Regions from separate parts of the Paenibacillus sp. FSL H8-0332 genome, predicted to be linked through region 3. Evidence: riboswitches for the same ligand, from Rfam matches in the RefSeq annotation. Region 3 holds a riboswitch; each other region holds the start of a gene.
The links. A riboswitch is a leader RNA that binds a small molecule or an ion and turns the genes downstream of it on or off. The one in region 3 is predicted to bind cyclic di-AMP.

Region 1 (8,019 bases), 3.6 Mb from region 3:
TCCAGCTGATGGGCCATATCCAGGAAGGTCGTTGGTTCATCAAGGAACAGGATCTCCGTCTGCTGTGCCAGCGCCATAGCAATCCAGGCCCGCTGCCGTTGTCCGCCGGAGAGCCGGTCAATCGGCCGGTCATGGAATTCATTCATGCCGGTCAGGGCAATTGCTTCGGCAATAATGCTGCGGTCTTCAGGCGTCAGACTGCCGAAGCCCTTCTGATGCGGATATCGGCCATACCCCACCAGCTCGGATACCGTCAAGCCGTCCGGCGCGGTAGGATTCTGTGGTAGAATCGCCAATTGCCGGGCCACCTCTTTGGTGGACAGATTGTGAATCGACTTCCCGTCCAGCATGACATTCCCGCTCTTCGGCTTCATGATCCGGGCCATCGTCTTCAGAATCGTGGACTTCCCCGATCCGTTCGCCCCGACGAGCGCCGTAATCTTCCCTGTCGGAAGCGACAGATTCAGCCCCTTCACAATCATAGTCTCCGCATATCCGATGCTCAGCTGCTCTGTATTTAAACGTTCCGACATGATACACACTCCTTAGATTTTTTAATATATACATCCCTGTGTTACGCTTTCGATGTGGCCAAAAGATATAAAAAGTACGGAGCTCCAATGATCGCTACCACGATACCTGCAGGTACCTCTGCAGGCTGCAGGATCCAGCGCCCGATCGTATCTGCCGTAAGCAGCAGCAGGGCTCCGAGCAGAGCAGCCGCAGGCAGCAGGATCTGATGGCGCGGACCGACCAGCCTGCGGGCCAGATGCGGCGCAATTAGCCCGACAAAGCCAATGCTGCCGCTTACCGATACACAGGCTCCTGCCAGCGCAACAGCCGCAGCCAGCAGCCACCGCCGTTCCCGTTCGAGCGGCAGGCCCAGTCCCTTGGAGAGCTCATCGCCGAGATTCAGTACGTTGAGCACCCGGGCTTTGTAGAATGCGAAGGGCAGCAGGATCAATATCCAGGGCAGCAGGGCTAGCACAAACCGCCAGTCTCCGCCCCAGATTTTACCGGCCAGCCAGATGGCTACGAACTGATAATTCTGCGGGTCGAGTCTTAATGACAAAATAAGCTGAAAAGCATATATCCCGGCACCCACAGCAATCCCGATCAGGATCAGCCGTGTCGGCGAGAGCCCATCCTCCCGCCTGTAAGACAGGAAGTAGACCAGTGTTGCAGTAAGCGAGGCTCCTGCCAGTGCCAGCAGCGGAAGCACGAGGATCGGAGCTGCTGTAGTAGCCGGTACAAAGGATATAAAGATCAGTACGGCGAATCCGGCTCCGGCATTAATCCCCAAGGTGGAAGGCTCAGCGAGAGCATTACGCGACAAGCCTTGCAGAATTGCACCGGCTACCGCGAAGCCGGCACCAATCAGCAAGGAGATCACGATCCGCGGCAACCGGAAATCAAACAGAATCAGCTGCTGCTGCTTGGTGCCGTTGCCGGATAGGGTATGTAGAACCTCGAGCGGTGAGAGACGCATAAAGCCGGTATTCATACTGACCAGAAACAGAATGACGATAAGTACAGCAAGCAGTGTCAGAATACCAGCCTCTCTGGAACGGCGCGGTTTGGCCGGGGGGAATGAGGTGTAACGGTTCATTTGAGCTCCCCCTTGCGTTTGCTGGCCAGATAGATGAAGAACGGTACACCAAATACGGCAATCAAGGCACCTATCGGTGTTTCGTATGGCGCATTAATCATCCTGGCCGCAATATCGGCCACCAGGACCAGAATGCTTCCAAGGACTGCGGAGCAGGGAATAATCCAGCGGTAGTCAACCCCCACGAGGTAACGCGTAATATGCGGAATGATTAATCCGACAAAAGCGATCGGGCCCACCGTGGAGACTGCCGCTCCGGCGAGGAGGACGACAATAATCATCCCTGCGGTCTGTACCAGACCGGTGCGCTGTCCGAGACCCGCTGCAACATCCCTGCCCAGGCTCAGAAGCGTAATCGAACGCGACAGCATCAGCGCACCGATCAGGGCCGTCGCGACCCAAGGAGATATTACCTGCAGCTGCTTCCAGCTCGCTCCGCCAATCCCCCCGGCCATCCAGAAGGCGATATCCTGAGAGAGGCTGAACAGGATAGCAATGCCCTGGCTGACCGCCAGCAGCATGGCACTTACTGCCGCACCGGCGAGGGTCAGCCGAAGCGGGGTCAATCCGCTATGGGAGAGTGAACCGATCCCGAATACCAGCAGTGAGGCCACAGCCGCTCCAAGGAAGCAATACAGCATGATATACGCGAAGGATAATGTTGGCGCGAAAGCAAAAGCCAGGGCCAGGCCAACACCCGCTCCTGCATTAAGCCCGAGCAGCCCGGAATCCGCCAGCGGGTTGCGGGTCATACCCTGCAGAATCGCACCGGCAACGGCAAAACATGCGCCGACCAGCGCCCCTGCGGCAGCCCGGGGAATCCGCAGCTCCCGGATGACCTGATGCTGGGGCAGCTCCGGATTGAACCGGAACACCGCCTCCCATACGGTAGCCAGCCGGATATCCGCTGCACCAACCGATACAGATACCATCAGGCCGAAGACAATCGCTGCTATTCCCAGCACCAGAATAACAGCAGCGGCAAGCGGCCGCGACCGAACAGGAGTGTTCCCTTCATCAGAAGGAGCTTGTAGAGCAGAATCTGTGGATGAAGCCATATGCCGTCTCCTTATCAGGATTATTAGGGAAATATAAATGATTATGATTCTCATTATCGCAAATATATGAATATTGTTCAACTTAAAAAAGAGGCAGGCTTCTATATCCTGAGGATATAAAAGCCTGCACAATTCTCCGGCCGGTAAAGAACCTATTTTACAAAACTGCTCAGAATATCATCGATGGTCTTGGAATTGGCTATAGGACCGCTGTACAGCCAGCTGGTATCTTTGCCGAATTCGTGAACATTCCCTGCCTTAACGGCCGGAATTCCCTTCCAGACTGCGCCTTCTGTAATCTCAGCTCCGCTTGCCTTGTCACTGTTCACCAGAATGATATGCTCTGCAGTCAGCTCAGATAATTTCTCCAGTGAAATGGGATTCCAAGGTGCTCTGGATTCTGCAGGAATGTCGGTCACGAGATTCGGGAGCTTCACTCCAAGATCGCCATACAATACCGCACCGCTGCTGCGGGTCTCATCTACAATGAAGAAATTCTTTGACACCAGCCACAGAACAGCTACTGAATCATCGCCGATTGCCGCTGTTACAGCCGCTTTGGCTGAAGCCGCTTTCTGATCATAGTCTGCAATAGCCTTCTCCGCTTCCGGTGTCTTATTGAGCAGCTCACCGACCTTGAGCAAGGCTGCGCGCCAATCACTGCTGACCTCGTCGCCGAGTACATAGGTTGGTGCAATCTTGTTCAGCTGGTCATAAAGACCGTTCTGAACCGACCCCTCCGACTGGACAATGTGGAAATCCGGCGTGAAGCTGGTAACCGCTTCAAGCGGCAGGTCATAGCTGATCGGCGGAACATCCTTAAGCTCAGCAGCGAGGTAAGCCTGGGTACCGTTCTTCGTAGACCACTGGGCAACCGGAGTCACGCCGAGTGCCACCAGATAATCCTCCAGATAAGAAGCAATTACACGCTGCGGATTAGCGGGGACGGTCACCTGATGTCCCATTGCATCCGTTACGGTCTTCTCCACAGCGGGTGCAGCGGGTGCAGCAGTTGCTGCAGGTACCGCAGTGGCTCCCACGGTTGCCGAAGGTGCGGTGCTTGCTCCACCGTTACTGCCTGCATTGCTATTATTATTTCCGCAAGCGGACAGCAGCAGTGTTGTAGTCATAAGTCCGGCCACCGCCAGCTTCCCGCTTCTGGATCCTTGCAGGTTGAACGAAAACATTGAATACCCCTCCTGTATGTTACCCTCTTGATTGGCAAAAGCCCTGTTACCTTCACCTTGTCTATACTGATGATATTGATTCTCATTCTCTATGTCAACCAATAACTTATAATAACGTAAAAACGGCCGCCTCCGCATCAAGCAGAAACAGCCGTCTTCTTATAATCTTCTATATTATTTATGCAGGTGGAACGGAACCGTAGCGATGACAATGTCCTTCTGATTCATCAGATAAGAGCGGATGAACAGGCTGGTCTGATTATGCAGCACGGCCTGCCACCAGTGCTTGGTAACGAATTGCGGAATCAGGACGGTAATATGGTCCGTTGAAGCCGTCTTCCACTCCACCGTATCAATGAATTTCACCAGCGGGCGGATAATGCTGCGGTAACGGGAGCGCAGGACAATCAGGCGCACTCCAGGGTTCCACTCTTCCCACTTCTGCTCCATCTTGTGAATCTCCTCTTCATCGAACCCTACATAGACCGCCACAACATTATTGGTCAGTGACTTCGCATAGCTGATCGAATGCAGTACAGCGCGGGTTACACCAGCGACTGGAACGACTACGGTGCTTCCTTTGATACAAGGCTTATCAGTAGCCGGACAGATCCGTAGCTGATCAGCAATATTCATATAATGGCGGTGAATCCGGTGGAACACAATAATGACGACCGGCAGGAAGATGAAGGCCATCCACACGCTGGAGAATTTGGTGATAATGAAGATTAGGGTAATCGTTAACGTGGTGAGCATTCCAACCGTATTCACGGCGAACTTGCTCTGCCAGCCTTTCGGCTTCGTTCTGTACCATTGCACCATCATGCCCAGCTGCGACAGCGTGAACGGAATGAATACCCCTACTGCATATAATGGAATGAGTCCTTCCGTATTCCCGTGAAAAGCCGCTACCAGCAATGCCGACATCACGCCGAGGAAAATAATCCCATTGGAGAAGCCGAGCCGGTCGCCGCGCACCATGAAGGCATGGGGCAGATATTTGTCTTTGGCGAACATGAACGCCAGCAGCGGGAAGGCTGAGTACGCCGTATTGGCTGCCAGGAACAGGATAACCGCCGTAATACCCTGAATGAAGAAGTACAGCCCGCCACGGCCGAAGGTAGACTGGGTAATCTGTGAGACCACTGTAGCCTTCTCATCGGGCATGATGCCGTACCAGTAAGCGAGCACCGTAATTCCTGTGAACATCACCCCGAGAATAAGACCCATAAGCATCAACGTTTTGGCTGCATTTTTCTCCGCCGGCGCTTTGAAGTTAGGAATGGCATTGGAGACTGCCTCAACTCCGGTCAGAGCCGAACAGCCGGAGCTGAACGCCTTCAGCAGCAGGAACATACTCACATTCGACACCGCCGAGCCAATCTCAGGAACATGGGCGTGGGCGCCGCCGGTCATATATTTGAAGACCCCCGAGATGATGAGCACGAAGATGGAGACAACGAACAGATAGACCGGGATAGCGATGAAGGAGGCCGATTCGGTCACCCCGCGCAGGTTGACAATCGTTAAGAGTACGATAACAGATACCGCTATAAGGACACTATGATTATGCAGATTTGGAAAAGCCGAGGTGATCGCATCCGTCCCCGCCGAGGCGCTTACCGCCACCGTCAGAATGTAATCCACCAGCAGCGAGCCGCCGGCCAGTAGCCCGGTATGCACCCCAAGATTGGTTTTGGCTACAATATAAGCACCTCCGCCCTGCGGATAGGCGAATATCGTCTGCCGGTAAGACAGAATCAGGATGGCCAGCAAGCCCAATACGGCTAATGCAATTGGCAAGGAGTACCAGATGGCGGTGAACCCGGCGGCCACCAGTACGATTAGAATTTGTTCTGTTCCGTAGGCTACAGACGATAGCGCATCAGAAGACAGGACAGCCAGTGCTTTCACCTTGGATAACTTTTCATGATCGAGTTCGTTCGACTTCATCGGACGCCCGATCAATAGTCGTTTTACCTTGCTTACCATTGTAATAACAGTTCCTCTCTTGGTTAAGTTGAAATGGGCTTTCCCTGCGCTGTTTTCATAAGTGGATTTCATAAATGCAGGCACCAAAATAAGCATACGGAAATGATCCGCATGCCTAATGTGCATGGTCATTATCCCACTAGTAGCTTACGAGGTTAGCTGGCGGATTCGGACTGTGGTAGCCCTACGGTTACAGGTCCTTGCGGACTGCTCCGATTCACCCCTTTTGGCCTTGGCCAAAGTGTGGTTCCCCCGTTTTTCCTTCCGGAAAATTCAGCGCATATTCAACTTCTCACAAGGACTAATATTAAGCTACAATGCGTCTTCCGTAAAGCGTGGAAACAAATGAAAAAAGAATGAAAAGAACTCAAAACAACCAAATTCATCATCCGGTATGTCTTGATCTTTCATTCTCTTTCATTATCCCTATATCACGTGATTTTACAGGGTTTTTGCATATTATTTTTTGCTAAAATTAAGGGGATTCTCTTCTCTTCCTTCTGTCCGTCAGCTTCTTACTCTACAGGCTCCTCTTTGCGTCCTGTCCATAGTAAAATGGAAATTAATGCAAACGCGATGAGTGCCAGCAAAGGGATCGTTATAAATCCGAACCAATTCAGATAATCCTTGTTGCACGGTACGCCGATTGTACAGGGAATCACTTTGCTGAGTGCCGGTATTTTCTGCTCCGCATAATGATAAATGGAGATGCTCCCGCCGATCAGGCTAAGGGGAAGCACATAAGGAATGATCCGCTTGTCCGCCCGGTAGGTGGCGATCCCCAGCAGGAACAGCTGCGGGTACATGAAGATCCGCTGGAACCAGCACAGCTTGCACGGCTCGTAATGCAGGACCTCACTGAGATATAGGCTTCCCGCTACAGCCACCACACAGACGAACCAGGCCAAGTACAGACAATTACGCCGGCAGAAGGCAGAGAAGGCGGTCATTGGGCGGTTGCAGCTGCTGCTGCTGTTGCTGCTTGAATCTGGGCGTCAATCGCCTCCATATTGAAAGGCTCCTTCACCTTGATGCCATTCACGAACAAGGACGGTGTATTCGTTACGCCCGCATCCGTGCCAAGCTGAATATCCCGGTCAAGCTCCTTTTCATAGGTACGGCCATCAATATCCTTGCGCAGCAGGTCATAATCCACCGGTAGCTCCAGCTGCTTGGCAAGACTCACCATGAAGTCAGGCGTAGCCCATTCCTTGTCTTCATTCCCCTGATTGGCATAGATCGCATCGAAATACTTCCAGAACGCTTCCTGGTTCTGATGATAGACCGACAGCGCTGCAAGAGAGGCCGTTCTCGAATCCTGGGCGATGAAGGCCAGATTCACGAAATAGAAGGCGGCTTTATTCTGATCCACATAGCCCTGAACGATCTGCGGTTTGATGACACCGGTGAACTGGGCGCAAGCCGGACATTTGAAATCGCCGAATTCCACAATTTTGACCGGAGCATCCTCCTTGCCAAGCCGCATCATTTCACTGTAATTGAAGGCAACCGGCTTACTGTCTGTGCCGGCAGGCGAAGAGTCCTTCGAAGCAAGCATGAATAAGCCTACAAAAATAATAATGACGATGGCCACCGTACTCACGATCAGAATTCTCGTTTTCTGCTTCTGCTGCTCCTGCTCTGCCCTGCGCTTCTCCTGCTTGCTCATCTGGGGAGCCATGACATTGTTCTTTTTTGTTTTGCTCAAAGAGAGTTCCTTTCCGTCCTCTGGACTGTCGTGATAAAAGAATAGTTACTTTCAAATTATATAATGTTAACTCTCTTGTTGGCAATCGCTGTCTTAGACAGCTTCGTTCTCCTCCGATGACTCCCCGCCCCCCGTATCCTGGCCGAAGAATACCTCTGGGGAATGCTCCTGTGATTGTAGCCTGATTCTGAAGAAGAACTGTGTGCCGCCCCCCTCTGCCGGCTCTGCCCAGATCTCTCCTTGCATCAGATCGACCAGCTTCTTGCAGATCGCAAGGCCCAGACCCGTGCCGGGGTATTTGCGGGTGTGCGACCCGTCCACCTGCGAGAAGGACTGGAAGAGCAGCTGCAGCTTATCCGGTGAGATGCCAATGCCAGTATCACGTACCATGAATTGCAGAGCCTGAGCGGTCTCCCTGAGGCCATAGGACTCCACCTTAACCGTTACCGTGCCGGATGGCGTGAA
Region 2 (8,019 bases), 520 kb from region 3:
GATCCTGTTCATCAGCGCGGAATGGCCTCTTCCCCGCCTCTCTCACTGGCGGGCGCTGCTGGTCAGCAGGGCGATTGAGAACCAATGCTACGTCGTAGCATGTAACCGGGCGGGAGCTGATCCGGCGAATACCTTCGCTGGACATTCAATGATCATCGATCCTTGGGGCGAGATTGTCAGCGAGGCCTCCGGCAGCGAAGAGATCCTCAGCGGCGAGCTTGACCTCGCCCGGGTCCGGGAGGTACGGGGACAGATACCGGTCTTCGCGGACCGGCGCCCGGAGTTGTATATGTAGTTGGGGGGGGGAATGTAGAGGATGATCGCGGGGGGCTGCATCTTTTGCCCCCGCGGTCATCCTCTTGGACTGTCTCTGGCCCGCACACACCCCAGCCTGCACATTGTATGCTGTTTTTCGCATACATTCGGACGCGCACAATGTATCCTGTTTTCCGCATACATTCGGCCGCGCATACCCCAGCCTGCCGCCAGTAGCCGCAGCCCGCTTCAGCGGGCGTACCGCTCGCGCAGCATAAGCGCTGCTTCCAGCACCTGCGGATCGCTGTACCGCAGGCTGTAGCCGGTCTCCTGCTGCAGCAGCTCCGCCGGCAGCAGGCAGGTTCCCCGGCCGGCAAGCGCCTGCCGGATGCCCGCGGTGAACTCGGCCGCCGAAGACGGGCCGCCAAGCTCCGCGAGCGCGGCGATGGTCTCCGGCCGCACGCACGGATAGTCCAGGGAGGCATCGCCGTCCGCTGCATCCTGATAGAAGCGGCGGATACGCTCTCCCCTCGCGAGCCCCGAGCCTGACACAATCACGAACGCGTGGACGAAGTACGCGCTGCTCTGTCTGCGCTGGGCGATGCCGCAGAACTTGCGGCCGCCGATCGCCAGGTCGAAGTCACCGGGGCAATACGACCCGGTGACTTCTTCTGCCCGGATTTGCGCCGCTGCCTGCGGATGGCCCGCAGCTACCGCTTCGGTAATCACCGAAGCCAGCAGCCGGAAATCATCGTGGAAGTCCAGCTTGCCCGCAGGCTTCGGCAGCAGCAGGGACACGTTGATCACTCCCGCATCCAGCGGCACCGCAGCGCCGCCCGAATGGCGGACCGCCGTACGGATGCCCTGCTGCTCCAGCGCCTGCATCGCCTCTGCTGCGCGGGGCAGCTTACTGTCCCGCAGCCCCAGCGCGACTCCGCCGGGGTGGCTCCAGAGATGCAGCACCGGCGGGACCCTCCCGGCCCCGACATCACGGCACAGCACCTCTTCAAAAGCAAACGGAATCAGCATATCCTCAGCAGATGCCTCATCCCCTGATTCACCGCCGGTATGCGTGAAGAGGACCATCTGCTCCGGCAGCCTTCCTGCCGCCCCGTTCTCCAATACATCATAAGGTTCACTCCGCATGCTGATTCCCCTTTCTATCTATTAAGACCTGCGCTAATCTTAACTCCGTTAACTATTCACATTGTAACCGATCTCTCCCCGCACCGTACAACCAGCAGTGTATCCCCTTACGGATTTGAAATGGCGGAGCGAACCCGTTATCCTTAATGTAGTACAGAAGAATATACCAGCCATAAGATTCGCGCATAAGCTCATGCTATACACAACCTCTAGGAGTGATGCTGCATGACAACCGAACCACAGGCAATGCACAGGCAACTAAGTAAATCCAGGCAATGGGAACAGGCCATGAACAAGCTGTACATTAATTTTCAGGACTACAGCAAGGATGCACGCAAAGGGTTCAACGATGAGGATATTCATCAGGCCAGAGTCAATAGCCGCAAGCTGCTGACCCTGTTGTCCATTCTTGATCCGGGCCATACTGCAACGGCAGACTTGTATGACAGCTTCAAGCAGGCCCAGAAGAAGCTCGGCAGGGTCCGTGATGCAGATGTGCTGATCGGGTCCTTTGAGGCCCGGCGCAAGGCGGCGAAGGCGGCGGGCGATAAGAAGACTGCCAAGCTGCTGAAGGCGGTCATCGGACACCAGAAGGACACACGCAAGGCGTCCCGTAAGAAGCTAAAGAAGGCACTGCCCAAGCTGTCCGGCCAAGCACTCGAAGCGCTGTGGACACCTTTTATCGAGACCGGGCTTGAGCCCCTAGCTGCCAAAAAAGACGCCAATGTCGCCATGCGCGAGCTTGAAGTCGCCTTTGAACAGAAGAAAAAAGCCTGCAAAACCCTATTCAAGGGTCCGGCAGCCGAAACGCAGGAAGCCTTCGAAGCTCTTCATGAGCTGCGGATTGCCGCCAAGGAACTGCGGTATACGGCGAATGCGGCTGCTTTTGCGCTGGATCAGAAATTCCACGCCCATGAAGCCTTCTATAAGGACATTCAGGACCAGCTCGGACTCATTAATGACAAGCGGGTATGGCTGGAGACGCTGCAATCGATTGGACGCGAAAAGCTGGATGTCGGCAAAAAAGTCTGGGCCGCCTTCACCGATACGCTGCGGGCAGAGGTACTGGAAGCTCTCCATCAGAACGAGGTCGTACCTGTTGCTGATACTGAGCCCCCAAAATAGGGCATCATAGCTGATCATCCCATACACAAAGGCAGGACACCGCATGTTATCCAAGCGGTATCCTGCCTTTTATCATTAGCGTCACATGCTATAGCATTCCGGCAGCCCATAATCCGCCTCTGCGGATCATCCGGCGCAGCGGCTCTGAGGAGAATGATGGCAGATGGTGCCCAGGCATCAGATAGACCACCCGGCCTTCGCCGAAGGTATGGCACCATGCCGCCGGTCTCATCGCTCCGTCATGAGGATATTCGGCCAGCACCGTTGTCTCGAAGTGGGGATGCTGCTCGAAATAGTAAGGCTCATCCTCTATCACAAAATCAGAGATCCCCTCCATAATCGGGTGCTCCGGCGCAGTCACTTTCATCTCTAGCGCCGTGAACGCCGGATGGTGGGTGAACCGGGCACCAAGCATCGCCCCAAGCTCCTGATTACGCTGTAGGGAAATGCCGTTGTGCACGACAAGCAGCCCCCCGCCGCCAGCCACATAAGCGAGTAAGGCCCCGCTCTGCTCAGCGGGTAACTTATCTTCGGAGAATTCCGTATAGGAGACCACCAGCCTGCATTCTGCCAGCTCTGCCTTGTTCATCCGTCTGTAATCCTCCGTAGAGACCACCTGGAACTCCGGTTCAAGGAGCTGCTCCAGCTCACGGTCTACCTCCTGGAAGGGATGATACTTCACTTCGGTATAGCTGCCGAACGCCAATGCTTTATAGGAAGACATGATATGCACACCTCTCTTTTGCCAAGTTAGCCAATTTAGCCTGTCCTGAATATTCGTGTCACCAGGGCCAGAGATTGCCGTCCAGATCGATATAAGCCGGTTCTTCAGCCAGATACATCTTATGGTTATGAACGATCGTCATAATCTTGCCTGCCGATTCTTCAGGAGTTACAGGCGCCTTCGCATCCTTCTCCCCGTTCATATAGGTCTGTAGCCAGCCGGGATGGAACACCATCACCTGTCCGCCCATCGTACGCAGATGATTGTGCAGCAGCGAGGACTGCATATTAAGCGCGGCCTTCGACATACAATAGCCATACATATTAATCCGCTTGTTCCGCCCAATGCTGCCAGCCTCCGACGAGATATTAACCACCAGACGCTGCCGGCCTTGCAGCAGTAAACCCATCAATGCGTTGCTTACCCTCAGCGCACCCAGCGTGTTCACGTTATAAATATGCGCCATCGCTTCATCATCCATATCCACGAGCACCGTTGCATCATCCGACCGGTGGATAATCCCGGCGTTATTGATAATCATATCAAGGTGTCCTGTACTTCCGGCAATACTCCGCGCGGCTTCCTTCACACTCCCTGCACTGCCGATATCGAGAGGGACCAGCCTAAGGCTATCCGGGTATTGCGCTTTCAAAGCTTCCAGTGCCGCCTGATCCGGCGAATACTGTCCGGCAAACACCATGTACTTACTCTCCAAAAGAGAGCGAACAAGGTACAATCCGAGTCCACGATCAGCCCCGGTGACACACGCAACCCTTTTCATGAGCTCCCCCCTCATATCTGCATCAATATGCACCGAGCCTTGGTTCATCCCTCTCACATTAGCACGGCCACCGGCCGTTAACAACATCCCGCAAGGGAGGGGCAGGCTATGGTGAACTTTCTTTTGCTTTAATTTTGAACTATGCTACAATCATGAATAATAGTTGTTAACAACACAATTGTTGACAACAGGTTTCATTACTCTTACCCAGGAAGGTGATCCTCTGATGTCTATTCAACAAATTCACACTAAGGAAGAACTAGAGCAATATATCGGGCAGCCTGGCAAAAAACTGCTCTTCAAGCACAGCACCACCTGTCCGATCAGCGCCAAGGCCAACGAGGAATTCCAGGCCTATGCACAGCATTCAGATACTCCTGCAGCCGTGGTCCATGTGATCGAAGACCGTCCTGTCTCCAACCAGATTGCTGAGGATTTAGGGATCAAGCATGAATCCCCGCAGATTTTCCTGCTGGAGGACAGCGAAGTCCGCTGGAACACCTCACACTGGAAGATTACCCAAAAAGCGATAAAGGAAGCAGTGGAACAATGAGCGCGAACGTAATTGTCTATTCAACCTCCGGCTGCAGCGAATGCAATCAGGTCAAGCAGTTGCTTGAGAGCAAGGGCATTCCCTTCGAGGTCCGGGATGTGATGACAAGCTCCGTCTACCAGGAGGAAGTGGAGAAGCTGGGATTCATGGGCATTCCAGTCACCGTATCCGGGGACCGGGCGGTCAAGGGCTTCAATCTTCCTGAGCTTCAGGAGCTTATGGATGCTGCTGTTCTGTAATATACGTAAAGGTGCTGTCTTCTCAACAGGAGCAGCGCCTTTTTTATTGCGATTCATAGAGGTAGGCGGCGACGATACCTGGGGACCCTTCCTCCCCACTGCCGTCTGCCAAAAATAAAAAACAGCGCTTGAGCGAGATAAATGGCAGATAATCTGCTATATATATGAGTTTTGGCTTCACTATGCACAGCCATTCAGCCATTTGCTGAAAACAAGTCGAATAGCACTCTTTTCCATTTTTACAACCCCCCTCTGAACAGAGTATGATTCGTGTTGAAAGCAAATGAACGCATTCATGAAAATGAGCATATGCATTGCACGCTGAATTTCCGTCATGTGGAAAACGGGGGAACCATCCGGCCGTCAGGCCGACTTGGGGTGAATCCGAAGGAGAATGCCACGCGCAAGTCTCCGGCAGGTAGGGCGACTCTCACCGTCCGAATCCGACAGCTAACCCCGTAAGCGCTAAGAGAGAGCCAGATCCGCCACGATTTTGCGCTAGGCGTCTAACGCCTTATACCCAAAACCGCAGGCAGAGGTCCTCCTCTGTCCTGCGGTTTTTTGCGCGCTGGAATGAACACTAAAGTACAGATTCAGGAAGGAACGTGACCACATGCCTGACCCCTTATCGCCCAAGGCAGCAAGCGCTGCCGGATTCAACCACTTCATCCAGCAATCTAGCGGCCCCGTCTATGCGCTTAGCTGCCTGCTGCTCGAAAAGGGGGCCCGCGCCGAGCAAGCAACCACCGCCACCTTCGCGGCACTCCATCCACTGTGGCTGAAGGACAGCCTCTCAGGAGACGGCGCTGCTGCTTCTGCCTACAGAGAGTGCATCCGCCAATGTGCCGTGCTCGCCCGGGACCGTAGCCGCTGCGCTTCTGGGCTGCTTAACTGGGATGATCACGTTACCAGTGCCTTATGGTACGGCATCCAGCTCCCCCTGCCCGACATCAGCCAGATCCTGGAGTGCAGCATCCCCGAGCTGAAGGCGCGGCTTAGAGGAATACGCGAACAGATGGCAGCCGCACATTCAACCTTGCCTGCGGTCCACCGCCCTTCGGCGGGATGAGACTGAGGAAGATATGGGATATAGGCATGAGTGCGGTAGAAGGAGATGGATAGCGGGCCGTGCGGACTACAGATCCGCTATTTCGGCAAATGGGACCATGCCGAAGGCCAAGCGGACTGAGAGGCGCTTAATTAACCCATTCCGCCTCATTTTGCGCTCCACACAGCCCTTAACGTCCTATCAGTCCGTAACGGGGAGTTAATCGGTCTTTTTCACGAAATAAGGGCCGCTGAGTCCGCAAAATAACCCCACAAAGTGGGGTTTAGCTTCGATGATGACTCAGGTACTTTGCGGGGACCCAAAACATATAAATTCTAGAGTAAAGGGCTGGATTAACCAGCCCCTCCTCATCAAACCGTACGTGAGGTTTTCCCTCATACGGCTTTCCGATGTTTGTCATTCATGAGCATGCAGATCACAATAGCGTTTTTAGTCCATTCATGTTGGCTATATACTTGACTTCAGATAGTGAACTCATCCATCTTCTGCGCTGTCTCTTCTTCGCGTACCACCGGGTTAATCGCTGCAGAATATACCAGTCTAGCTTAGCTAATCTCTTTTGGCTGTAGTTCGTGTAGTAATAATTTCTCCATCCTTGTATCTTCGGATTGAGCCATTTCACGTGTTCCGCAAACGATTTAGATCGCATGCCGGGCGGTGCTAATCTATCTTTGACCACGCCTCGAATACGTTCCTCTGCCTTCTTCGTTAGCCACTGCTGGGTGGTATAGTACACCTTCCCTTGAGAGGTTTCTGCTTTCGTTTTTCGGTGGTGCATTCCTAAGAAGTCGAATCCTTCCTCTCCTGTCCACAGGCCTACAATGCGAGTTTTGACCGGGTGTAAGGTTAACTCTAGACGTTCCATAATCCTGCTTATGAGCTCATAAGCATGTTCGGCGTCCTTTTTGGTTTTACAGACCACCACCAGGTCGTCTGCATACCTTGTCAGTTCTCCCAACCCCCTTCCGTATTTCTCCCATAGTCGGTCAAAGTAATTCAGATAGATATTCGCCAGTAGCGGTGAAATCACCCCACCTTGCGGTGTGCCTAAATCGGAACGCCTTACGTTTCCTTCTTCCATCACACCCGCTTGAAGCCACTTCCGTATTAATTTCAGGATTCGCCTGTCATTGATACGCATTTGTACCAATTTCATAAGTTTCTCCTGGTTAATGTTGTCGAAGTAGCCTTGGATATCGACGTCGACTACCCAATTCCCTTTGCGGTTGCAGGCTTTCCGGATTCGATCCAGCGCTCCTTTCGCACTTCGCTTCGGGCGAAATCCGAAGGATACTTCTTCGAAGTCTGCTTCAAAGATCGGTTCAATCACGAGTTTCGTTGCCATCTGTATGACTCGGTCGCGCACCGTCGGGATACCCAGCGGTCTTTGTTTCCCGTCTTTCTTTGGGATATAGTGCCGCCGTACGGGCTCTGGATCGTAGCTACCTGCTTTCAATTCTCGCTCACAGTCCTTCAGGAACCGTATTTCTCCTTGTGCTTCAATATCTGCGAGCGTCACGGCATCTACTCCAGCCGCTCCCTTGTTTGCCTTAACTCGTCTCCAGGCTTCACTCAGCACATCCCAGCGATAGACTTTGTCGTACAGCGCATGGAATTTACGCTTGTTGTTCTCCTTGGCCGCATGACCTAGCTTTTCTTGGAGTTCTTGAACTTTTTCTTTGGGTGTCGTTAGCCGGTTGGCATTCACTCACTCGTACCTCCTCCAAAAGCGTAAACAAAGCAGGGCTCCTTCCCTCCCTAAGGTTATGTTGTCCTTAGGTTCTTCGGTACTACGAGCCCCTCGGACTCCCTTCCCACAGACGGTTCATTTCGTCTTTTGGACTTATAGAGCGCCTATTTACGGGTTTCTAAAAAAAAAAAAACCCCCGTGTGGGGGAGGGTCTCCCCAGTTCACTGCATTATCTTTCAACCCATGCCGATCCCTATACCCCGGAGGATTCTTCACTGTTGTTCCAAGTTCTGTACAGCTTCCTTGGCCTTCGTCCATGAAAGCGGGACTCGGCTTCCTCTCTTCCCCTTCGCAGGGCCTTTTTGACGACGCGGCAGGATTCACTTGATGTTACGGCCTGGGTTGTTGCTCGCCCAGTCTCTGACCGGTACTTTTGT
Region 3 (8,019 bases):
TACAGTGATTTTGGGATCTACAATGTATCGATTTCTGTCCCACCCGAGTATAAGGTCGCCGCAACCGGGTTTCCAGTGAGGGACGCCAAGGTTGTAAAAGGACGTAAGATCTATCAGTTCTATGCAGATGACGTCCACGACTTCGCCTGGGCGGCATCGCCTGAGTTCGTGGTTGCCGAGAAGGCCTTCTCCGCGCCGCAGGTGCCCGGGGTGAAGATTAAGCTCTATCTGGACCCGCTGCACAAACATCTCCAGGAGCGCTATTTCCAGGCCGCTGAGGCTGCCCTGACGGCATTCAGCAAATGGTACGGCCCTTACCCGTACTCCACCTTATCCATTGTTGTCCCGCCGGAGTCAGGCAATGGAGCCGGGGGAATGGAGTATCCGACGCTAATTACCGCCTTCGGCGCCACGGACACTTCACCGGACACTTCCCTTGAGCGCACAATCATCCACGAGATCGGGCACCAATATTTCTACGGTCTGGTGGCCAGCAATGAATTCGAAGAAGCCTGGCTCGATGAGAGCTTCACCTCGTATGCCGAAGACCGGCTGATGGAACAGGAATACGGCGTTGCCTCAAGCCTCCCGCTGCAGTCCAGCCTGGTCTCCTCCTCACAGCCGCTTAAGCTGGAGACCTGGAAATACAGCGGCGATGATGCCTACACGCGCAATGTGTATATCCGGGGCAAGCTGGTGCTGAAGGATATCGAGCGCATAGCAGGAACCAAGAATATGGACGCCATCCTCGACGCCTATGCCCGCAAATACCGCTTCAAGCATCCGTCCACTGCCGACTTCCAGAAGGTTGTGGAGAAAGTGACCAAGCAATCCTGGCAGACTTATTTTGAGCGGTATGTCTACGGTGGGGGGGCACCCGATTTCGCAGTTGATGATATCAGGCTCACGGTCAATCGAGATGGCAGCGACGGCGGGGGGAGCCGCTATAACGCTGTAGTCGATGTAAGCAATAAGGGCAGCCTGTACCCTGATGTTCCTGTGAAATTCACCTTCGCAGACGGGTACACCGTGCAGCAATACTGGAATGGCGAGGGTCAGGCTACCTCCTTTGAGTTAGCGTATAAAGCGCCGCTGGTCTCCGCAGAGATCGATCCGGGACATTCCATTCTGCTGGAGAGCAGGCATCTTAATAATTTCAGAATGGCGGAGCTTGAGCCGCGCACACTCTCCCGCTGGACGCTTAGCGCATCTACTCTGCTTGAAACCCTGCTCGGAACTCTTGTCTGGTGAGGTGAAGGAATGGTGAAAAGTTCAATAACCCGCGGTTGGATCAGCATGAAAGAGCAGTTCTATATATTGATTCTGCTATTTATCTACCGGCTGTTCTGGGGATATTTCCTGTACAAATTTATTAAAAGCGCGGTTGTTCCCGTCCTGCTGCGCTATCCGGATGCGAATGCCGGCGGCAGCGGGATAGGCAGACTGCTGTATTATATCGAAGGGCAGACTGCCCTGCGCACCGACCCCGCCGTCCAGCACTGGCTGTGGCTGCTGCTGGCGCTGACGGTGCTCCGGCTGCTGCTGACCCCCTTTATCCGCGCAGGACTGCTGCATGAGCTTCACCAGGAACACGCCGGGGCGCGGGGACTGTTCTTTTTTCCCGGAATGAAAAAGTATGGGCTGCCTGTACTGCTGTTCAGCCTCGCAGAATGGGCGCTAACCCTCCTGCCGCTCTACTGGCTGCTTCCGCGTATGTACCGTCATCTGCTCAGCGGTGTTCTCGATGTCCCGCTCCTGCTGAAGCTGGTGCCTTATGTGCTGGGCTGGCTGCTCTATCTCTTCCTTATACGCAAGCTTCTGCTCTATATGCAATTCGGCTATACCGCCGGTACCGGCATGTTCTCTTCGATGCTGATCTGCCTGAAGGTGCTGCTGCCTTCCATTGGGATATCCATCATACTGGGGGCGGGAAGCCTAGCGGTGCTCCTCCTCTGCAGTGCTTCTGCGCTGCTGTACCCGGGGCTGCCGGCCCTTATGCTCCGCCAGGCAGCTCCGCTGCCCTCCACGCTGTTCAATATGTGGGGAATCGCTGCCCAGTACCACCTCTGGTCCAGTAAATCATTTCCACAATAATAAGCTGTCAAAACGGCATACTAAAAAGAGTCACAGCCCCTCAAGCAGGGAGCAGGACTCTTTTTTTCTTGAAGCGAAGGACAAAAGCATTTGCAAAACGGTAAAACCTCTGATACAATGATGCCTGTACTACTAGTAACAAAGTTGTAATCTTTCAAACAGAATTTACCGTAACCATTGAAAATTAACTAATTGCCGATAAGTCACTGTTCTGGTGCACATAACGCCGAATTCCCTGCACCGGGAAGTGGGGGAACCATATTTTGGGTGAATTGATCTCGCTTTAGAGGGGTCATAGGGGAACCTTCTACCGAATCCTTAAGCTAACCTCGCAGGCCCTGGAAGGAGTACATCTTTTGATTATTCAGAACTTCAAGAAAAAATGCACCGCAGCAGCGCTGGGTCTTGTGATGGTATTCACACTCGGAGCAGGCAGTGCCTTCGCAGATTCCAAGATGGATACTGTGATTTCAAAAACCATTGGAACGTCATATAAAACCGGGGGCACTAACACCAACGGCTTCGATTGTTCCGGATTCACCAAGTACGTATTCAAGAATGTTGGGCTTACCTTGCCCCGTACCTCCAAAGCACAATACAAAGTAGGAACCACTGTATCCAAGAGCAATTTGCGTTCAGGTGATCTCGTGTTCTTCAATACCCTGGGCAATGGAGTATCCCATGTCGGTATTTATGTTGGAAACGGGAAGTTTGCACAGTCCTCGAGTTCACGTGGTGTAACCATCAGTTCGATGAGCCAGTCCTACTGGGCCAACCGCTACGTTGGTGCCAAACGAGTAATGAGCACAACAGCCTACCAAGCTGTCGCTTACGATTGAACCTTAGAACCCTTGAAGCATACCCCGAATATTTCTGCCTCTAACAACTAAATGTAACTTATACGAGCCCGGGATGATTATTGCCGTAATCATTTCCGGGTTTTTCCTTTTCCTTATTCTACCTTTTACACCGAATCCGCAGCCTTGAAACAGCATTTTCCTGCAAAAACAAAGAAAAAAATCATATAAAATAGCCCCGGCGCATAGATATGAGTCTTTCGGAAGGTCTATAACTCTAAAAAACAGCAAAAAAGATGCATTAATATGTTATAAGTGATTGCCAAGCGACTTAGTCTTTGCTACAATTATCGCAGTGAGCTTTTAGTAACATTTTTGTAATTATTGAATCGCTTTTAATATAGGTTTTGTCATGTATTGAATGAACAGCTAATCCTAATCAACAGTTATGCCGAGTTCCCTAATGAGTTTAGGGAAACGGGGGAACCACTTTGGGTGAATTGACCTCCTATTCTAAGAGGGGTCATAGGGGACCTTCAACCGAACCCTTAAGCTAACCTCGTAGGCATTGGAAGGGGTACTTACTTTTGAAGAAGAAGCTAGCAGCCGCAGTACTAAGCTTGTCCATTATCTTCACCATCGGAGCAGGAAGCGCTTTCGCGGATTCCAAAATGGATAAAGTGATCGACAAAACCATCGGAACCAAATACGTGTCCGGCGGTACATCGACTAACGGGTTTGATTGCTCCGGATTTACAATGTTTGTTTTTGATAAGATCGGCATTAACCTGCCCCATCAATCCGGCTCCCAGTATGAGATGGGTTCTGCCGTGTCCCGCGACGAGATGAGACCAGGCGATCTTGTATTCTTTAATACAAACGGTAAAGGCGTGTCCCATGTCGGTATTTATGTCGGTGACGGCGATTTCGCTCATGCCTCTTCCTCACGTGGTGTAACCATCAGTTCGCTGAATGACAGCTATTACGTCAACCGCTACGTTGGCGCCAAACGGATCATGAGTACAGATGCCTACAAGACTGTAGCTTCGGATTCCCAAGACAACGACGATGTACAATAAACCTTTGTAACCTACGCTCTTTTCCGAGATTTTTGCCGAAATCTTGGAGAAGGGCTTTTTTTGTCTATAAAATTACTTACCCTGCTCTATATTTGTAAAACACCCATTCCGCCTTTTCATAAAATATATATAATATAGTAAAAAGCATTGTCCCGGAAAGGAGGCCGCCCGCTTATGATTAGCTCCCCGCTAACCTTTTATGTTGTACCTATGGAACCGCAGCATGCCGCTGAGATCTGTGAGTGGAGCTACAAACCTCCGTATAATATTTACGGGTGGATGTCCTGGGAGCAGATGCAGGCGCTGGGCGTAGAGTTCGGAGACCCGCAGCTGCGAAGTAGGCAATATGTATCTGTAGTGAACGGACAGGGGGATCTGTGCGGCTTCGCCCAGCTCTTTCCGATGGAGGGGGTAGTCCGGCTTGGTGTCGGAATGCGGCCCGATCTGTGCGGTCATGGAATGGGGCATCTGTTCATGAAGGCTATTGTGCAGGCAGCACGGGCCCGTTACCCGGAGCGCGAGATCGATCTGGAGGTGCTGACCTGGAATCAGCGCGCCATCCGCGCCTACCAGAAATGCGGTTTCACCATAACGGATACCTATGAACGCCGCACTCCGACCGGCAATAAGCCTTTTTACTGCATGGTCTATGAGGAATAACACCGGGGACGGAGGTATTTTCAAAAAAATGGATCATATGTGTTCATTTTTTTGACACAAATACTATGATAACGCTTCACCATCCGCTATAATGGAGACAGCAGCTTACATGGAGGGACGGATGCAGATGCAGAAATGGATCATGAGCGGTTTGTTTTTTGCCGCCTGTGCCTTTGCAGTAATCTTAATGTTTACCTTGCCCGGCAAATCCCAGGTGGCAGAACAGAACAAACCGACCATGCCGGAGGTTGTGCTTGATGCTGCGAGCGCAGAGGCGACAGTGAAGGCCAACTGTATCTCCTGCCACGGTGACCAGCTTCAGGGCGGTGCAGGACCTAGCCTGCAACAGGAGGGTGCATCGCATGACGCGCCGCAGATCTACAGCATAGTCACCAAGGGACGCGGCCAGATGCCTTCCTTCAAAGATAGGCTGGCCCCTGAAGAGATTGCGAATGTAGCCTTATGGCTGGCCGAGAAGAAATAATCCGCAACCTGTACTCACCACGCTCTTCATTCCTATGTATAATGCCCGTGACAAGGATATCGAATAATCCTTGCACGGGCATTTCTATTGATCAGGTATTCCTGTCGTCTTCATAAGGGCCTTGTCCTCTAGCGGTTCTTCTCAAACGCCTCATTAAATTCACGAGCCTGGCGGAGATCGAGCTTCTCTACATCTGCAGCCATCCGCAGCACAACGGTCTTGTAATCAATGGTGATATGCGGGTGATGGTCAAAGGCCTCCGAAATGGCAGCCACCTCATCCACAAAAGCAATTCCCTTCATATATTCATTGAACATATATTTGCGTACCAGCCTATCCCTCTCCAGCTTCCAGCCCTCAAGCTTGCTGATCTGCTCCTGCAGTTCTTCCTCAGTTAATTGCAATTCGTTTCCTCCCTTGCTAAGTTAAATAAAACATCCCTCAGCTTCTAAAAGTCCAAGGGATGTGCCAGGCCAAAGATTTTTTGATTAAGTGTATTCTGACATCCCGGCAATTAGTACTCCACTTCCAATTTTAACATGGCCGGAAGCCCGGAACAAACCCGCTGCCACAATTCCGCCTGCTTATACAAGAACCACCGAAGCCAGATCCTCATCGCCCAGCAAAATATTAATGCGGTGTGTTTCTTTATCGTACATTACAACTCCGCTGCCCACCTGAATGACCGGCTCATTGCCCAGTGCGTAGAACAGGTCCTCCGCAAGCGCCTCCCAGACCTCCTGCTTCGATTCCTCCGGCAGATTCGCCCACTCTTCAGACTCCATCTCAAAAAAAATGTACCCGTCTGCAATCCGTCCAACGGCTCCTGTCAGTTCAACAAGAATTTCACTATAATCCCTGCCATGCTTAACTCCCACATCAATCACTCCGTTTTCTTCGCTGATGAATAATAACCTACCTTATCTATTATAGCCGAAAAAATCACTTCACAAAAAAGGGAATGATGTCGATAAAGAAGAATATACGTGATTTGGTTACGAACAGAGTGTTCTCCCGCGGTTCAAGGACGAATTACGCGGTTAGTCGATCACTTCTTAATTCTCATGGACGAGGTGCATAAATGGAAATTTCAACAATTCTAGGCCTGGTTTTTGGTCTGATCGCAGTAATCTGGGGGATGATACTCAAGCATGCTCCACTTGCAAGCTTGAACAACCCTGCTGCCTATGTCATTATTTTTCTTGGCACGGCTGCCTCTATCTTCATGGCCTTTCCGATGTCGGAAGTCAAGAATTTCCCTAAGCTGTTAAAGATTCTATTTGTGAAGAAAAAGATGGTCGGCAAGCCTGAACTGATTACAATGTTCATGGAATGGGCATCCATCACCCGCCGCGAAGGGCTCCTGGCGTTGGAATCCAATGTCGATGAAATTGAAGATAACTTCCTGAGAAACGGCATGCGGATGATTATTGACGGCAACGATCAGGAGTTCGTCCGTGATGTATTAATGGAAGATATACATGCTACTGAAGACAGACATAAAGCCGGGGCCTTGATTTTCTCCCAGGCCGGAATGTACGCACCTACACTAGGGGTACTCGGGGCTGTTATCGGGCTGATCGCCGCCTTGGGTGATATGAGCAACATGGACATCCTGGCCCACGCAATTGCCGGAGCGTTCATTGCGACCCTGCTCGGGATATTCACCGGTTATGTTATGTGGCATCCTATGGCCAACAAGCTGAAGCGGATATCCAAACGCGAGATTGAAGTCCGCCTGATGATGGTGGAGGGTCTGCTCTCCATTCAGTCCGGGGTGTCTACCATTGCCATTAACCAAAAGCTGTCTGTCTTCCTGACTCCGACCGAGCGTGCCAAGCTGAGCGAGAAGGAGGGGGCTTCCAGTGAGCAAAAAGACTAGGCATGAGGAACACGAAGAGCATGCCGATGAATCCTGGCTGCTTCCCTATTCCGATCTGATGACCCTGTTGGTTGCTCTGTTCCTTGTTATGTACGCCATGAGCGCTACGGACGCCGTAAAATTTCAACAAATGGCTGAAGCCTTCAATTCAGCCCTCAGCGGCGGCGGCGGTGTCCTGGAGTACAGGTCGGATTCCCCGACCAGCACCCAGCTTGACCAAGGCAAACAGGATAAAATGAACAATGTGATCGCCAAGAACACCGGAACATCCGATCTGTCCAAGCTCCGGGCCAAGGAGCAGGAGGATCTGGAGAAGCTGAAGAAGCAGTTCGACCAGTACATCAAGAACAACGGCATGACCGATCTGCTTAGCACGAAGCTGAATCAGTCCCAGCTGATGATCACGATTAGTGACAATGCCCTGTTCGCTTCGGGCCAGGCTATGGTGAAGGATGAATCCCGCCAGCTGGCCAAGTCGATCTCAAGCATGCTGCAGCAATTTCCGGATTATGAAGTACTGGTGCAGGGGCATACCGATAATGTTCCGATCTCCAACAGCACGTACTCCTCGAACTGGGATCTTAGCGTAGATCGCGCCCTTGAGTTCATGAAGATTCTGCTGTTGAATCCCAACCTGGACCCGACGAAGTTCAGCCCGACCGGCTCTGGCGAATACCACCCCATCGCTACGAATGCTACTGCTGCCGGACGGGCCAAGAACCGCCGGGTAGAAGTATCTATCCTTCGTAAATATAAGGATGCTGCTACAGAGACCACGGATGTAACTAATGTAACAGCTCCCTGAATAGAAACCAATAAGAGCTGCTCCGATAGACCCCGGTGGGGGCCGTTCGAAGCAGCTCTTTTTTATGGGTATGGTCATGTATAGTCTTAGTGCAGCTGATAATTCAGCATAGCCCCCAGCTCTTGCTTCTCCTCCCGGGACAGCTCCCGCCATTCTCCGGTCTTCATCTCGCCAAGGCGGATATTCATTACGCGGATGCGCTGCAGCCGCCGCACTTC
Region 4 (8,019 bases), 2.6 Mb from region 3:
TGGATGAACCGGATGGGAATGAAGCCATGAAGGGGGTTTTCTTTCGTGAGCTCGATACAGATTTTAATACCGGCCTGTTCAAAATCGTCAGAAACGGTGAAGCGCAATATTTGAGAATTGTACAGAACGAATGGGTGAAGCCCCGTTAAGAGGATTATACCAATACTAGAAAGGGGGATTAAGCCTTGCTGCATATGATTATCCTGCTTCCGTTTTTGCTGGCTGCGCTAATGCTGCTGATGAAGCAGAAGAACACCCGGTTACACCTGGGCTGGATCGTTCTGCCCCTTCCTGCGGCTCTCTTCATTTATTTCCTGACGAGAATTCCATCCATCCGGGCGGGAGAGCCTATTGAGAACAGTATCACCTGGATGCCGTCCTTTGGGGTGAATATCTCGCTGGTACTGGATGGGCTCAGCTTGCTCTTTGTCCTGCTGATTACCGGAATGGGTGCCCTGGTTGTGCTCTATTCGATTTATTATCTCGATAAGCTCATGGAGGGAATCCGCCAGTTCTATATATACCTGCTCATGTTCATGGGAGCCATGTTAGGGGTGGTGCTGTCAGATAATCTGATGGTGCTGTACGGATTCTGGGAACTGACTAGCATATCCTCGTTCCTGCTCATTGCCTTCTGGCACCGCCGGGAAAGATCCTCCTATGGAGCAATGAAGTCCATGCTGATCACGGTGTTCGGCGGTCTGGCGATGCTTGCCGGATTCAATCTGCTATATGTAATGACCGGCACTTATAGTATACGTGAGATTGTTGCACAGGCTGGGACCTTAACTGAAAGTGGAATGTTTATCCCGTCCATGCTGCTTATTCTCCTGGGAGCCTTTACGAAATCCGCCCAATTTCCGTTCCATATCTGGCTGCCTGATGCCATGGAAGCGCCGACTCCGGTCAGTGCGTATCTTCACTCGGCTACCATGGTTAAGGCGGGGATCTATCTGGTAGCGCGGCTCACCCCGCTGTATGCCGGACAATCTGAGTGGTTCTGGCTGGTTTCAGTCACAGGACTGGTAACTCTGATCTATGGGTCGTTCAAAGCCATCCGGCAAACCGATCTAAAGGCCTTACTCGCGTACTCCACGATCAGTCAACTCGGCTTGATCATGTCTTTGCTTGGACTCGGGTCGGCGGCAGCCTTCTTTACCGGTACGGGGGATGCGGTTTTCTATACGATAGCTACTTCAGCAGCGCTTTTTCACCTTATTAACCATGCTGTATTTAAAGGCAGTCTGTTTATGGTTGTGGGCATCATTGACCATGAGACGGGTACCCGTGATCTGCGCAAGCTTGGCGGGCTTATGTCCCTCATGCCGGTCACCTTCTCTATCGCATTGATCGGGACATTCTCCATGGCCGGATTGCCGCCATTCAGCGGATTCCTCAGTAAAGAAATGTTCTTCACTTCTGTCCTCAATATCCGGGAGTTTGACATCCTGAGCTCAGGATACTGGACCCAGCTCTTTCCGGTGATTGCCTGGATTGCCAGTGTATTTACCTTTGTATACAGCATGATCTTTGTCTTCAAGACCTTCCGCGGCAAGCTGAAGGAAGACAAATTGGATAAAGTGCCTCATGAAGCTCCACTGGGTCTCTTGCTGTCACCGGTGATTCTAATTTCACTGGCTGTAGTGTTTGCTTTCTTCCCTGACCTGGTCTCTGCTACGCTGATTGAACCGGCCATGTCTTCCATTCATACGGGGCTGCTGGCGCCAGAAGAAGTCTTTGAGGTTTCTATTCATTTCTGGCATGGCTGGACACCGGAAATCTTCATGACCCTCGGCGTTATAGCAGCAGGTACGCTGTTGTTTAGAATCTATACCCGGTTACGTGTACTAGACCGTGAAGCCGGCGGCACCAATGCACTGAGCCGTATGTATGACTTCTCGTTAAGACTGCTCGAGCAGGGTTCAAGACGCTTAACCGATGCCTATATGACTGGCTCGGGTCGCCATTACCTGATCTATATTTTTAGCTTTTTCATCATTTCCTTGCTCACAGTTCTGCTCCGGCAGCCAGGCATTAGCTTTGGTATGGATCAATATGCCTCATTGTCTTTTTATGAACTAGCGGTTGTAGCAGCAATGCTACTGGCTGCCTTTGCAGTTCCATTTGCCAAGTCACGTGTGAGCGCGATTCTGTTCACCGGTGGTGTGGGGTACATGGTGACGCTGCTCTTCGTTCTTTTCCGAGCACCGGATCTTGCACTCACACAGATGATTATAGAGACCGTATCGGTCATTCTGTTCCTTCTTTGTTTCCGGTATTTACCGAAGCTGAAGAAGCAGAAGGAGCCGCTGCGTTTTAAGCTGCCCAATCTGGTGATAGCGGCTGGAGCCGGGATCACGATGACGTTGATTGCTCTGGCGGCGATGGGTACCAGTCCGTTTGAACCTATCTCCGAGTTTTTCTTGAAGGAAAGCTACAACCAGGCTGGCGGCAAGAATGTTGTCAACGTCATCCTGGTAGATTTCCGCGGGTTTGATACTTTGTTTGAAATCATGGTGCTTGGCATCGCCTCACTGGCCATTTATGGTCTGATACATCTGAGAATGGAGACGGAATTGCCGCCGCTGGAGCCTGCCAAGAAAGAACTATTGCCGCTACGCAGCAATGATGTGATTCTACAGACGGTCTCCAAGGGGATTGTCCTTGTCATTCTGATATTCTCCCTGTATCTGTTCTTTGCCGGACATAATCATCCCGGGGGAGGCTTTATCGGGGCTTTGATGGCTTCTGCTGCGCTTATGCTCATTGCAATTGCATTTGGCATGGATCAGGTACGTAAGGTGCTCCCTGTGAATTACCGGCTGCTTACTGCTTCCGGGCTCATGCTGGCTATTCTGACAGCGTCAGGTTCATTCCTGTTTGATGCTCCTTTTCTAAGTCATACGTTCGGCCACTTCCATCTGCCTGTACTTGGGGATACGGAGCTGGCGACTGCCGTCCTGTTTGACCTTGGCGTATTCCTGGCCGTAGTCGGTGTGACGATGACCATCATTTTATCGATCGGAGGGGAGAAGAAATGGAACTCGTAATGGCGGTAGCGGTCGGAATTCTCTTCATGATCGGTGTTTACCTGATTCTCTCCAAAAGCCTGCTGCGCATTGTGCTGGGAACCTCCTTGCTGACGCATGGAGTCCATCTGCTGCTGCTCACGATGGCCGGGCTCAAAAAGGGTGCAGCCCCTGTACTAGGCAAGGCGGATACCTATGTTGATCCGCTGCCGCAGGCGCTGATTCTAACCTCCATCGTCATCAGCTTTGGGGTCACAGCCTTCTTTTTCGTACTCGCATACCGGTCTTATCAGACGCGGGGTACTGATGAAATGGACAGCATTAAGGAGGACAACGAATGAGCAATCTATTGGTGCTCCCGATTCTCATTCCGCTGGCTACGGCTGTCATCCTGATTTTTCTCAAAGAGAAGATCCGGCTTCAGCGCGTGATTAGTGCGCTCAGCGGTCTATTGAATATTCTGATTGCGGTGCTGCTGGTTACACGTGTCCATTCAGAGGGCATACAGACCCTGCAGATGGGGGGCTGGCTCCCTCCGTATGGCATTGTATTTGTGGGGGATATGTTTGCTGTATTGCTGGTAATGATGGCTTCGATCGTCAGTTTTGCGATTCTGTGCTACTCCTTCAGCAGTATTGGAGAGCAGCGGGAGCGGTTCTATTATTATACGTTCTTTCAGTTTTTGCTTGTCGGGGTATACGGTTCGTTTCTTACCGGGGATATATTCAACCTGTTTGTCTTTTTTGAGGTCATGCTGATTTCTTCTTATGCGCTCATCTCACTCGGAGGGACCAAGCTTCAGCTAAGAGAAACGTCGAAATACCTGCTCATCAATATTGTATCCTCAACACTGTTCGTAGCTGCGGTAGCTTATCTCTATGCAGCGGTAGGAACACTCAACATGGCGCATCTGTCCCAGCGTATCGCTGAAGCGGGACAAGGCGGCGTGCTTAATGTGATTGCTATTTTGTTCTTGATTGTATTCTCCCTGAAGGCCGGGCTGTTCCTGTTCTTCTGGCTTCCAGGGTCCTACAGTGCACCTCCGGCGGCTGTCAGAGCGTTGTTCGGTGCCCTGCTGACCAAAGTAGGACTCTATGCAATCATCCGCACCTTCACGTTGCTGTTCGTGAACGATCCCGGCTTCACCCATGACTGGATCGCCTGGATGGCTGCTGCTACCATGATCCTGGGTAGCCTGGGGGCAGTGGCTTATAAGGATATCCCGCGGATTCTGAATTATAACATCATTATCAGCGTTGGATTTGTAGCCTTTGGAATCGCTGCAGGGACTGCAGATTCAATGAATGGGGCAGTCTTCTATCTGTTGCACGATATGCTGGCCAAGGGACTTATGTTTATTCTGGGCGGGATGATTATATCCGCAGCCGGAACGGACCGGCTAGGCAGTATGGGCGGGATGATCAGAAAGTATCCGTTTCTCGGCTGGATGTTTTTTATTCTGGCACTCGCCCTGGTGGGGATTCCGCCGCTTAGCGGTTTTGCCGGCAAAATTATGATCCTCCGCGGAGCGTTGTCAGAGGGGATGCTTACGTTGTCTCTAATTGGTCTGGGGTCAAGCTTTATGGTGCTGTTCTCCCTGATGAAGGTGTTCCGGCTGGCATTCTGGGGAAATGAACCCAAGGAAGAGCAGCCTAAGGTGAGCTTGAAGGCTGCTTCGGCTGTGGCTGCCGGCTTGCTGCTGCTTGTGATTGCAATGGGGATCGGGGCGGAGGTTGTGTATACTTATGTATCGCAGGCAGGTGACGTTCTGGCTTCACCTGCGCTATATATAGAAGCCATAATGAAGGAGTAGAGGAGATGGCCTTACAATTCCTGTTTAATCTGTTGATTGCCTTTCTGTGGATGGCGATAAATAATAATAACTCCGGTTCAACCTTCGTTGTAGGTTATCTGCTGGGCATCGGGCTTTTACTGTTATTTAGGAAATCCAGGTCCCAGTCCCGGCCATTCTATCTCATACGTATATGGGCTGTACTTAAGCTCCTGCTGATCTTTGCCCGTGAACTTACGGTTTCGAATTTCGTGGTCATAGGTCATATTATCCGTCCAAAACTGGCTATACGTCCCGGTATCTTTGCTTATGAGACTGCTTTGACCACGCCCTGGGAAGTTACACTGCTCTCGTGCCTGATTTGTCTGACACCGGGAACCCTGACCCTGGATGTTTCCAAGGATGGCAAGACGCTGTACATTCATGCAATTGATATTAAAGATGCAGAGCTGCTGGTCACGCAGATTAGAGGCACTTTCGAACGAGCGATTAGGGAGGTGACCCGTTAATGATCCCAGTTATGCTAACCGTGGCCATGATCATTCTGGCTCTGGCGATGCTGGCCTGCCTGTTCCGTCTCCTGAAAGGGCCAACCCGCTCCGACAGGGTTGCCGCACTCGATACGATAGGCATTCATGTACTTGCTATGATAACCGTCTTTAGTATGCTGCTGGATACCCAGGATTTTATAGAAGTCATCCTGGTTATCGGGATTCTGACGTTTATTGGTACTACGGCACTGGCCAGATATATTGAACGGGGAGCCGTTATAGAGGATGGAGGGAACCCTAATGACAGGTGAACTGATTAGCTCTATTCTTGTGGTAATGGGCGCAGTCTTCTGCGGCTTAAGTGCCTTCGGCTTAGTACGGCTGCCCGATGTGTATCTGCGTTCACATGCTGCTACCAAAAGTGCAACCTTCGGGGTATTGTGTTTGCTGACAGGAGGCTTCCTGTACTTTTGGTTCAAAGACGGAACGGTTAACGTCAAGCTTCTGCTGGCGATTGTATTTGTATTCATCACTTCACCGGTAGCAGGTCATTTAAATGGCCGGGCTGCCTACCGTTCCGGAGTGCCCCTATGGAAGGGAAGCGTTCAGGATGACCTGAAGTCACTGAAGGAAGAAAGTAAGGAAACGTCTGAGAAATAACAGTTAATCGCTGAATTCCTTATAGGAAGCGGGGGAACCAGGTTACATGGGGTGAATCTCGGAAAAAACGAGTAGGGCTACTTTCAGGCCCGAATCCGGCAGCTAACCCCGCAAGCGTTCATGAGAGGATGCACTATATATGCCGTATATTGAATTGAATGGAACATCGCTGTATTATGAGATGTCGGGCAGCGGTCTGCCCATTGTTTTTATTCATGATTATTCGACCTCTCATCATCTGTTTGAGCCGCAAGCGGAATATTTCAGCAAGCGTGCCAAAGTGATCGTATTCGATTTGAGAGGGAACGGGCAATCGGGTAAAATGGATGTGGAAATCAGCCGGATCGTAGACACACAATGTGAAGATTTGAAGCTGTTATTGGACGCTTTATCTGTAGAGAAGGCTGTTATCGTAGCTTGTTCCAGTGGTGCTGTGCTCGCCCAGAAATTCGCCTATCTGTACCCTGAACGGATAATAAATATGGTATTGGTGGACAGTTATTTTCAGGAGGATTACACGGCGAGAGGCAGTAAAATGAAAGGAATCTTTGAGGTCTGCGCATGGGCGGCCCATTATCTTCCTGCCGAAATGTTCATCCGTTCCTTGCGCATCACCTACAATAAATGGCTCTCGGCTTATCATATTCTCAGGAAAGAGCTTGTGCATGAACGGACAACGGAATTAATTAAGCAGCGGCTGGCACTTAGACAAACGGACAGCTACGGGTTCGCATTACGGCTGCAGATTCCTGTTCTTGTTGTATCCGGGAATCAGAATGAATGGGCGCTGGAGCAGGTGGAAAGAACAGCCGGCAAGTATCCGTCTGCCCGTCTGGCGATCCTTGAGGATGCGATGTATCCGACTCATCTGTGTCAACCCCAGCTCTTCAACCGTATATTACTGGATTATCTTAGGGAACAGCATAGTTTTCAGCAGGCGGCAGCCAGCGACTAACTTGAATTACAATGGGAGCCAATGATATGTTCTTTAACAAAATCTCATCCTTCATCACAAATCTCAAATTGACCTCATCCAGAATCATTTTGCTCGGTTTTGCCGTCCCTATTTTGCTAGGTACAGTGCTGCTGGCCTTGCCGATATCTTCGTCCAGCGGACTTAGTATAGGGTGGCTGGCAGCACTGTTTACTTCGACTTCAGCCGTATGCGTAACGGGACTTGTTGTACTTGATACCGGTACCGACTTTTCTCATTTTGGACAGATGATCATCTTACTTCTGATTCAAATTGGCGGATTGGGATTTATGACATTCAGTGTTTTGATTGCCGTGATCATGGGGAAAAAGATTGGACTAAAAGAACGTCTGCTTATCCAGCAATCATCTAATTCTGTAACAACACAAGGAGTCGTGCGGTTATCACTCAATATCTTTCTCATTTCATTTATCGTGGAGACAACTGGAGCTATAGTGTTGGCCCTTCGATGGGCAAATGAACTAGGAACAACAAGGTCCATTTATTATGGAATATTCCATTCAGTGTCTGCCTTCAATAACGCCGGATTTGGATTATGGCCAGACAGTCTGAGCCGCTATGTGGGTGACCCGTTAGTTAATATTGTTATCTCTTTTTTGTTTATCATCGGCGGGATTGGATTCACGGTGATTCTGGATCTGTACCGGAAAAGAAGATGGAGAGATCTTTCCTTTCATACAAAAATAGTTTTAATTACCTCTGGGCTCCTTTGTATGGCAGGGTTTTTGGTGATTTTTGCGATTGAACTCTTTAACACGAAAACATTCAGTACTCTCTCATGGAGTGAAAGAACTTGGGCGGCATATTTTCAGGGTGTTGTTACCCGTACAGCCGGCTTTAATTCCATCGATATTGGAGCAATGCTCCCGGCTTCACAATTTTTCATGATTTTCCTGATGTTTGTAGGAGCTTCGTCCGGATCGACTGGAGGAGGTATAAAAACGACCACTTTTGCTGTACTCATGTTAAGTATCGTCTCAACGATTAAGGGGAAGACAGATGTGCAACTGCTTAAAAAACGCATCTCTCAGGATATCATATTCAGGGCACTGG

Region 1: linked by a shared signal. The riboswitch ahead of NST43_RS15820 (APC family permease) and the one ahead of NST43_RS31885 (NlpC/P60 family protein) in region 3 are both predicted to bind cyclic di-AMP.
Region 2: linked by a shared signal. The riboswitch ahead of NST43_RS01100 (hypothetical protein) and the one ahead of NST43_RS31885 (NlpC/P60 family protein) in region 3 are both predicted to bind cyclic di-AMP.
Region 4: linked by a shared signal. The riboswitch ahead of NST43_RS09910 (alpha/beta hydrolase) and the one ahead of NST43_RS31885 (NlpC/P60 family protein) in region 3 are both predicted to bind cyclic di-AMP.

The regions. Positions count from the first base shown of each region.
Region 1 covers NZ_CP150145.1:3,671,597-3,679,615, forward strand. The annotation lists gene NST43_RS15800 (ABC transporter ATP-binding protein) at 1-533, opposite strand, end outside; gene NST43_RS15805 (iron ABC transporter permease) at 575-1,609, opposite strand; gene NST43_RS15810 (iron ABC transporter permease) at 1,606-2,667, opposite strand; gene NST43_RS15815 (ABC transporter substrate-binding protein) at 2,820-3,854, opposite strand; gene NST43_RS15820 (APC family permease) at 4,029-5,846, opposite strand; cyclic di-AMP (ydaO/yuaA leader) riboswitch at 5,975-6,135, opposite strand; gene NST43_RS15825 (disulfide oxidoreductase) at 6,362-6,796, opposite strand; gene NST43_RS15830 (DsbA family protein) at 6,793-7,554, opposite strand; gene NST43_RS15835 (ATP-binding protein) at 7,648-8,019, opposite strand, start outside.
Region 2 covers NZ_CP150145.1:253,042-261,060, reverse strand. The annotation lists gene NST43_RS01135 (carbon-nitrogen family hydrolase) at 1-295, shown strand, start outside; gene NST43_RS01130 (lipoate--protein ligase family protein) at 505-1,401, opposite strand; gene NST43_RS01125 (CHAD domain-containing protein) at 1,627-2,526, shown strand; gene NST43_RS01120 (ThuA domain-containing protein) at 2,615-3,250, opposite strand; gene NST43_RS01115 (SDR family NAD(P)-dependent oxidoreductase) at 3,309-4,031, opposite strand; gene ytxJ (bacillithiol system redox-active protein YtxJ) at 4,258-4,584, shown strand; gene NST43_RS01105 (glutaredoxin family protein) at 4,581-4,823, shown strand; cyclic di-AMP (ydaO/yuaA leader) riboswitch at 5,133-5,302, shown strand; gene NST43_RS01100 (hypothetical protein) at 5,437-5,892, shown strand; gene ltrA (group II intron reverse transcriptase/maturase) at 6,308-7,600, opposite strand.
Region 3 covers NZ_CP150145.1:7,272,526-7,280,544, reverse strand. The annotation lists gene NST43_RS31895 (M1 family aminopeptidase) at 1-1,251, shown strand, start outside; gene NST43_RS31890 (hypothetical protein) at 1,297-2,094, shown strand; cyclic di-AMP (ydaO/yuaA leader) riboswitch at 2,309-2,447, shown strand; gene NST43_RS31885 (NlpC/P60 family protein) at 2,505-2,933, shown strand; cyclic di-AMP (ydaO/yuaA leader) riboswitch at 3,331-3,474, shown strand; gene NST43_RS31880 (C40 family peptidase) at 3,479-3,970, shown strand; gene NST43_RS31875 (GNAT family protein) at 4,145-4,630, shown strand; gene NST43_RS31870 (c-type cytochrome) at 4,758-5,114, shown strand; gene NST43_RS31865 (4a-hydroxytetrahydrobiopterin dehydratase) at 5,243-5,518, opposite strand; gene NST43_RS31860 (hypothetical protein) at 5,699-5,992, opposite strand; gene motA (flagellar motor stator protein MotA) at 6,196-6,996, shown strand; gene motB (flagellar motor protein MotB) at 6,980-7,801, shown strand; gene NST43_RS31845 (pseudouridine synthase) at 7,888-8,019, opposite strand, start outside.
Region 4 covers NZ_CP150145.1:2,288,916-2,296,934, forward strand. The annotation lists gene NST43_RS09875 (universal stress protein) at 1-149, shown strand, start outside; gene NST43_RS09880 (Na+/H+ antiporter subunit A) at 195-3,050, shown strand; gene NST43_RS09885 (Na(+)/H(+) antiporter subunit C) at 3,038-3,370, shown strand; gene NST43_RS09890 (Na+/H+ antiporter subunit D) at 3,367-4,842, shown strand; gene NST43_RS09895 (Na+/H+ antiporter subunit E) at 4,848-5,330, shown strand; gene NST43_RS09900 (Na(+)/H(+) antiporter subunit F1) at 5,330-5,623, shown strand; gene mnhG (monovalent cation/H(+) antiporter subunit G) at 5,613-5,972, shown strand; cyclic di-AMP (ydaO/yuaA leader) riboswitch at 5,971-6,104, shown strand; gene NST43_RS09910 (alpha/beta hydrolase) at 6,112-6,927, shown strand; gene NST43_RS09915 (TrkH family potassium uptake protein) at 6,954-8,019, shown strand, end outside.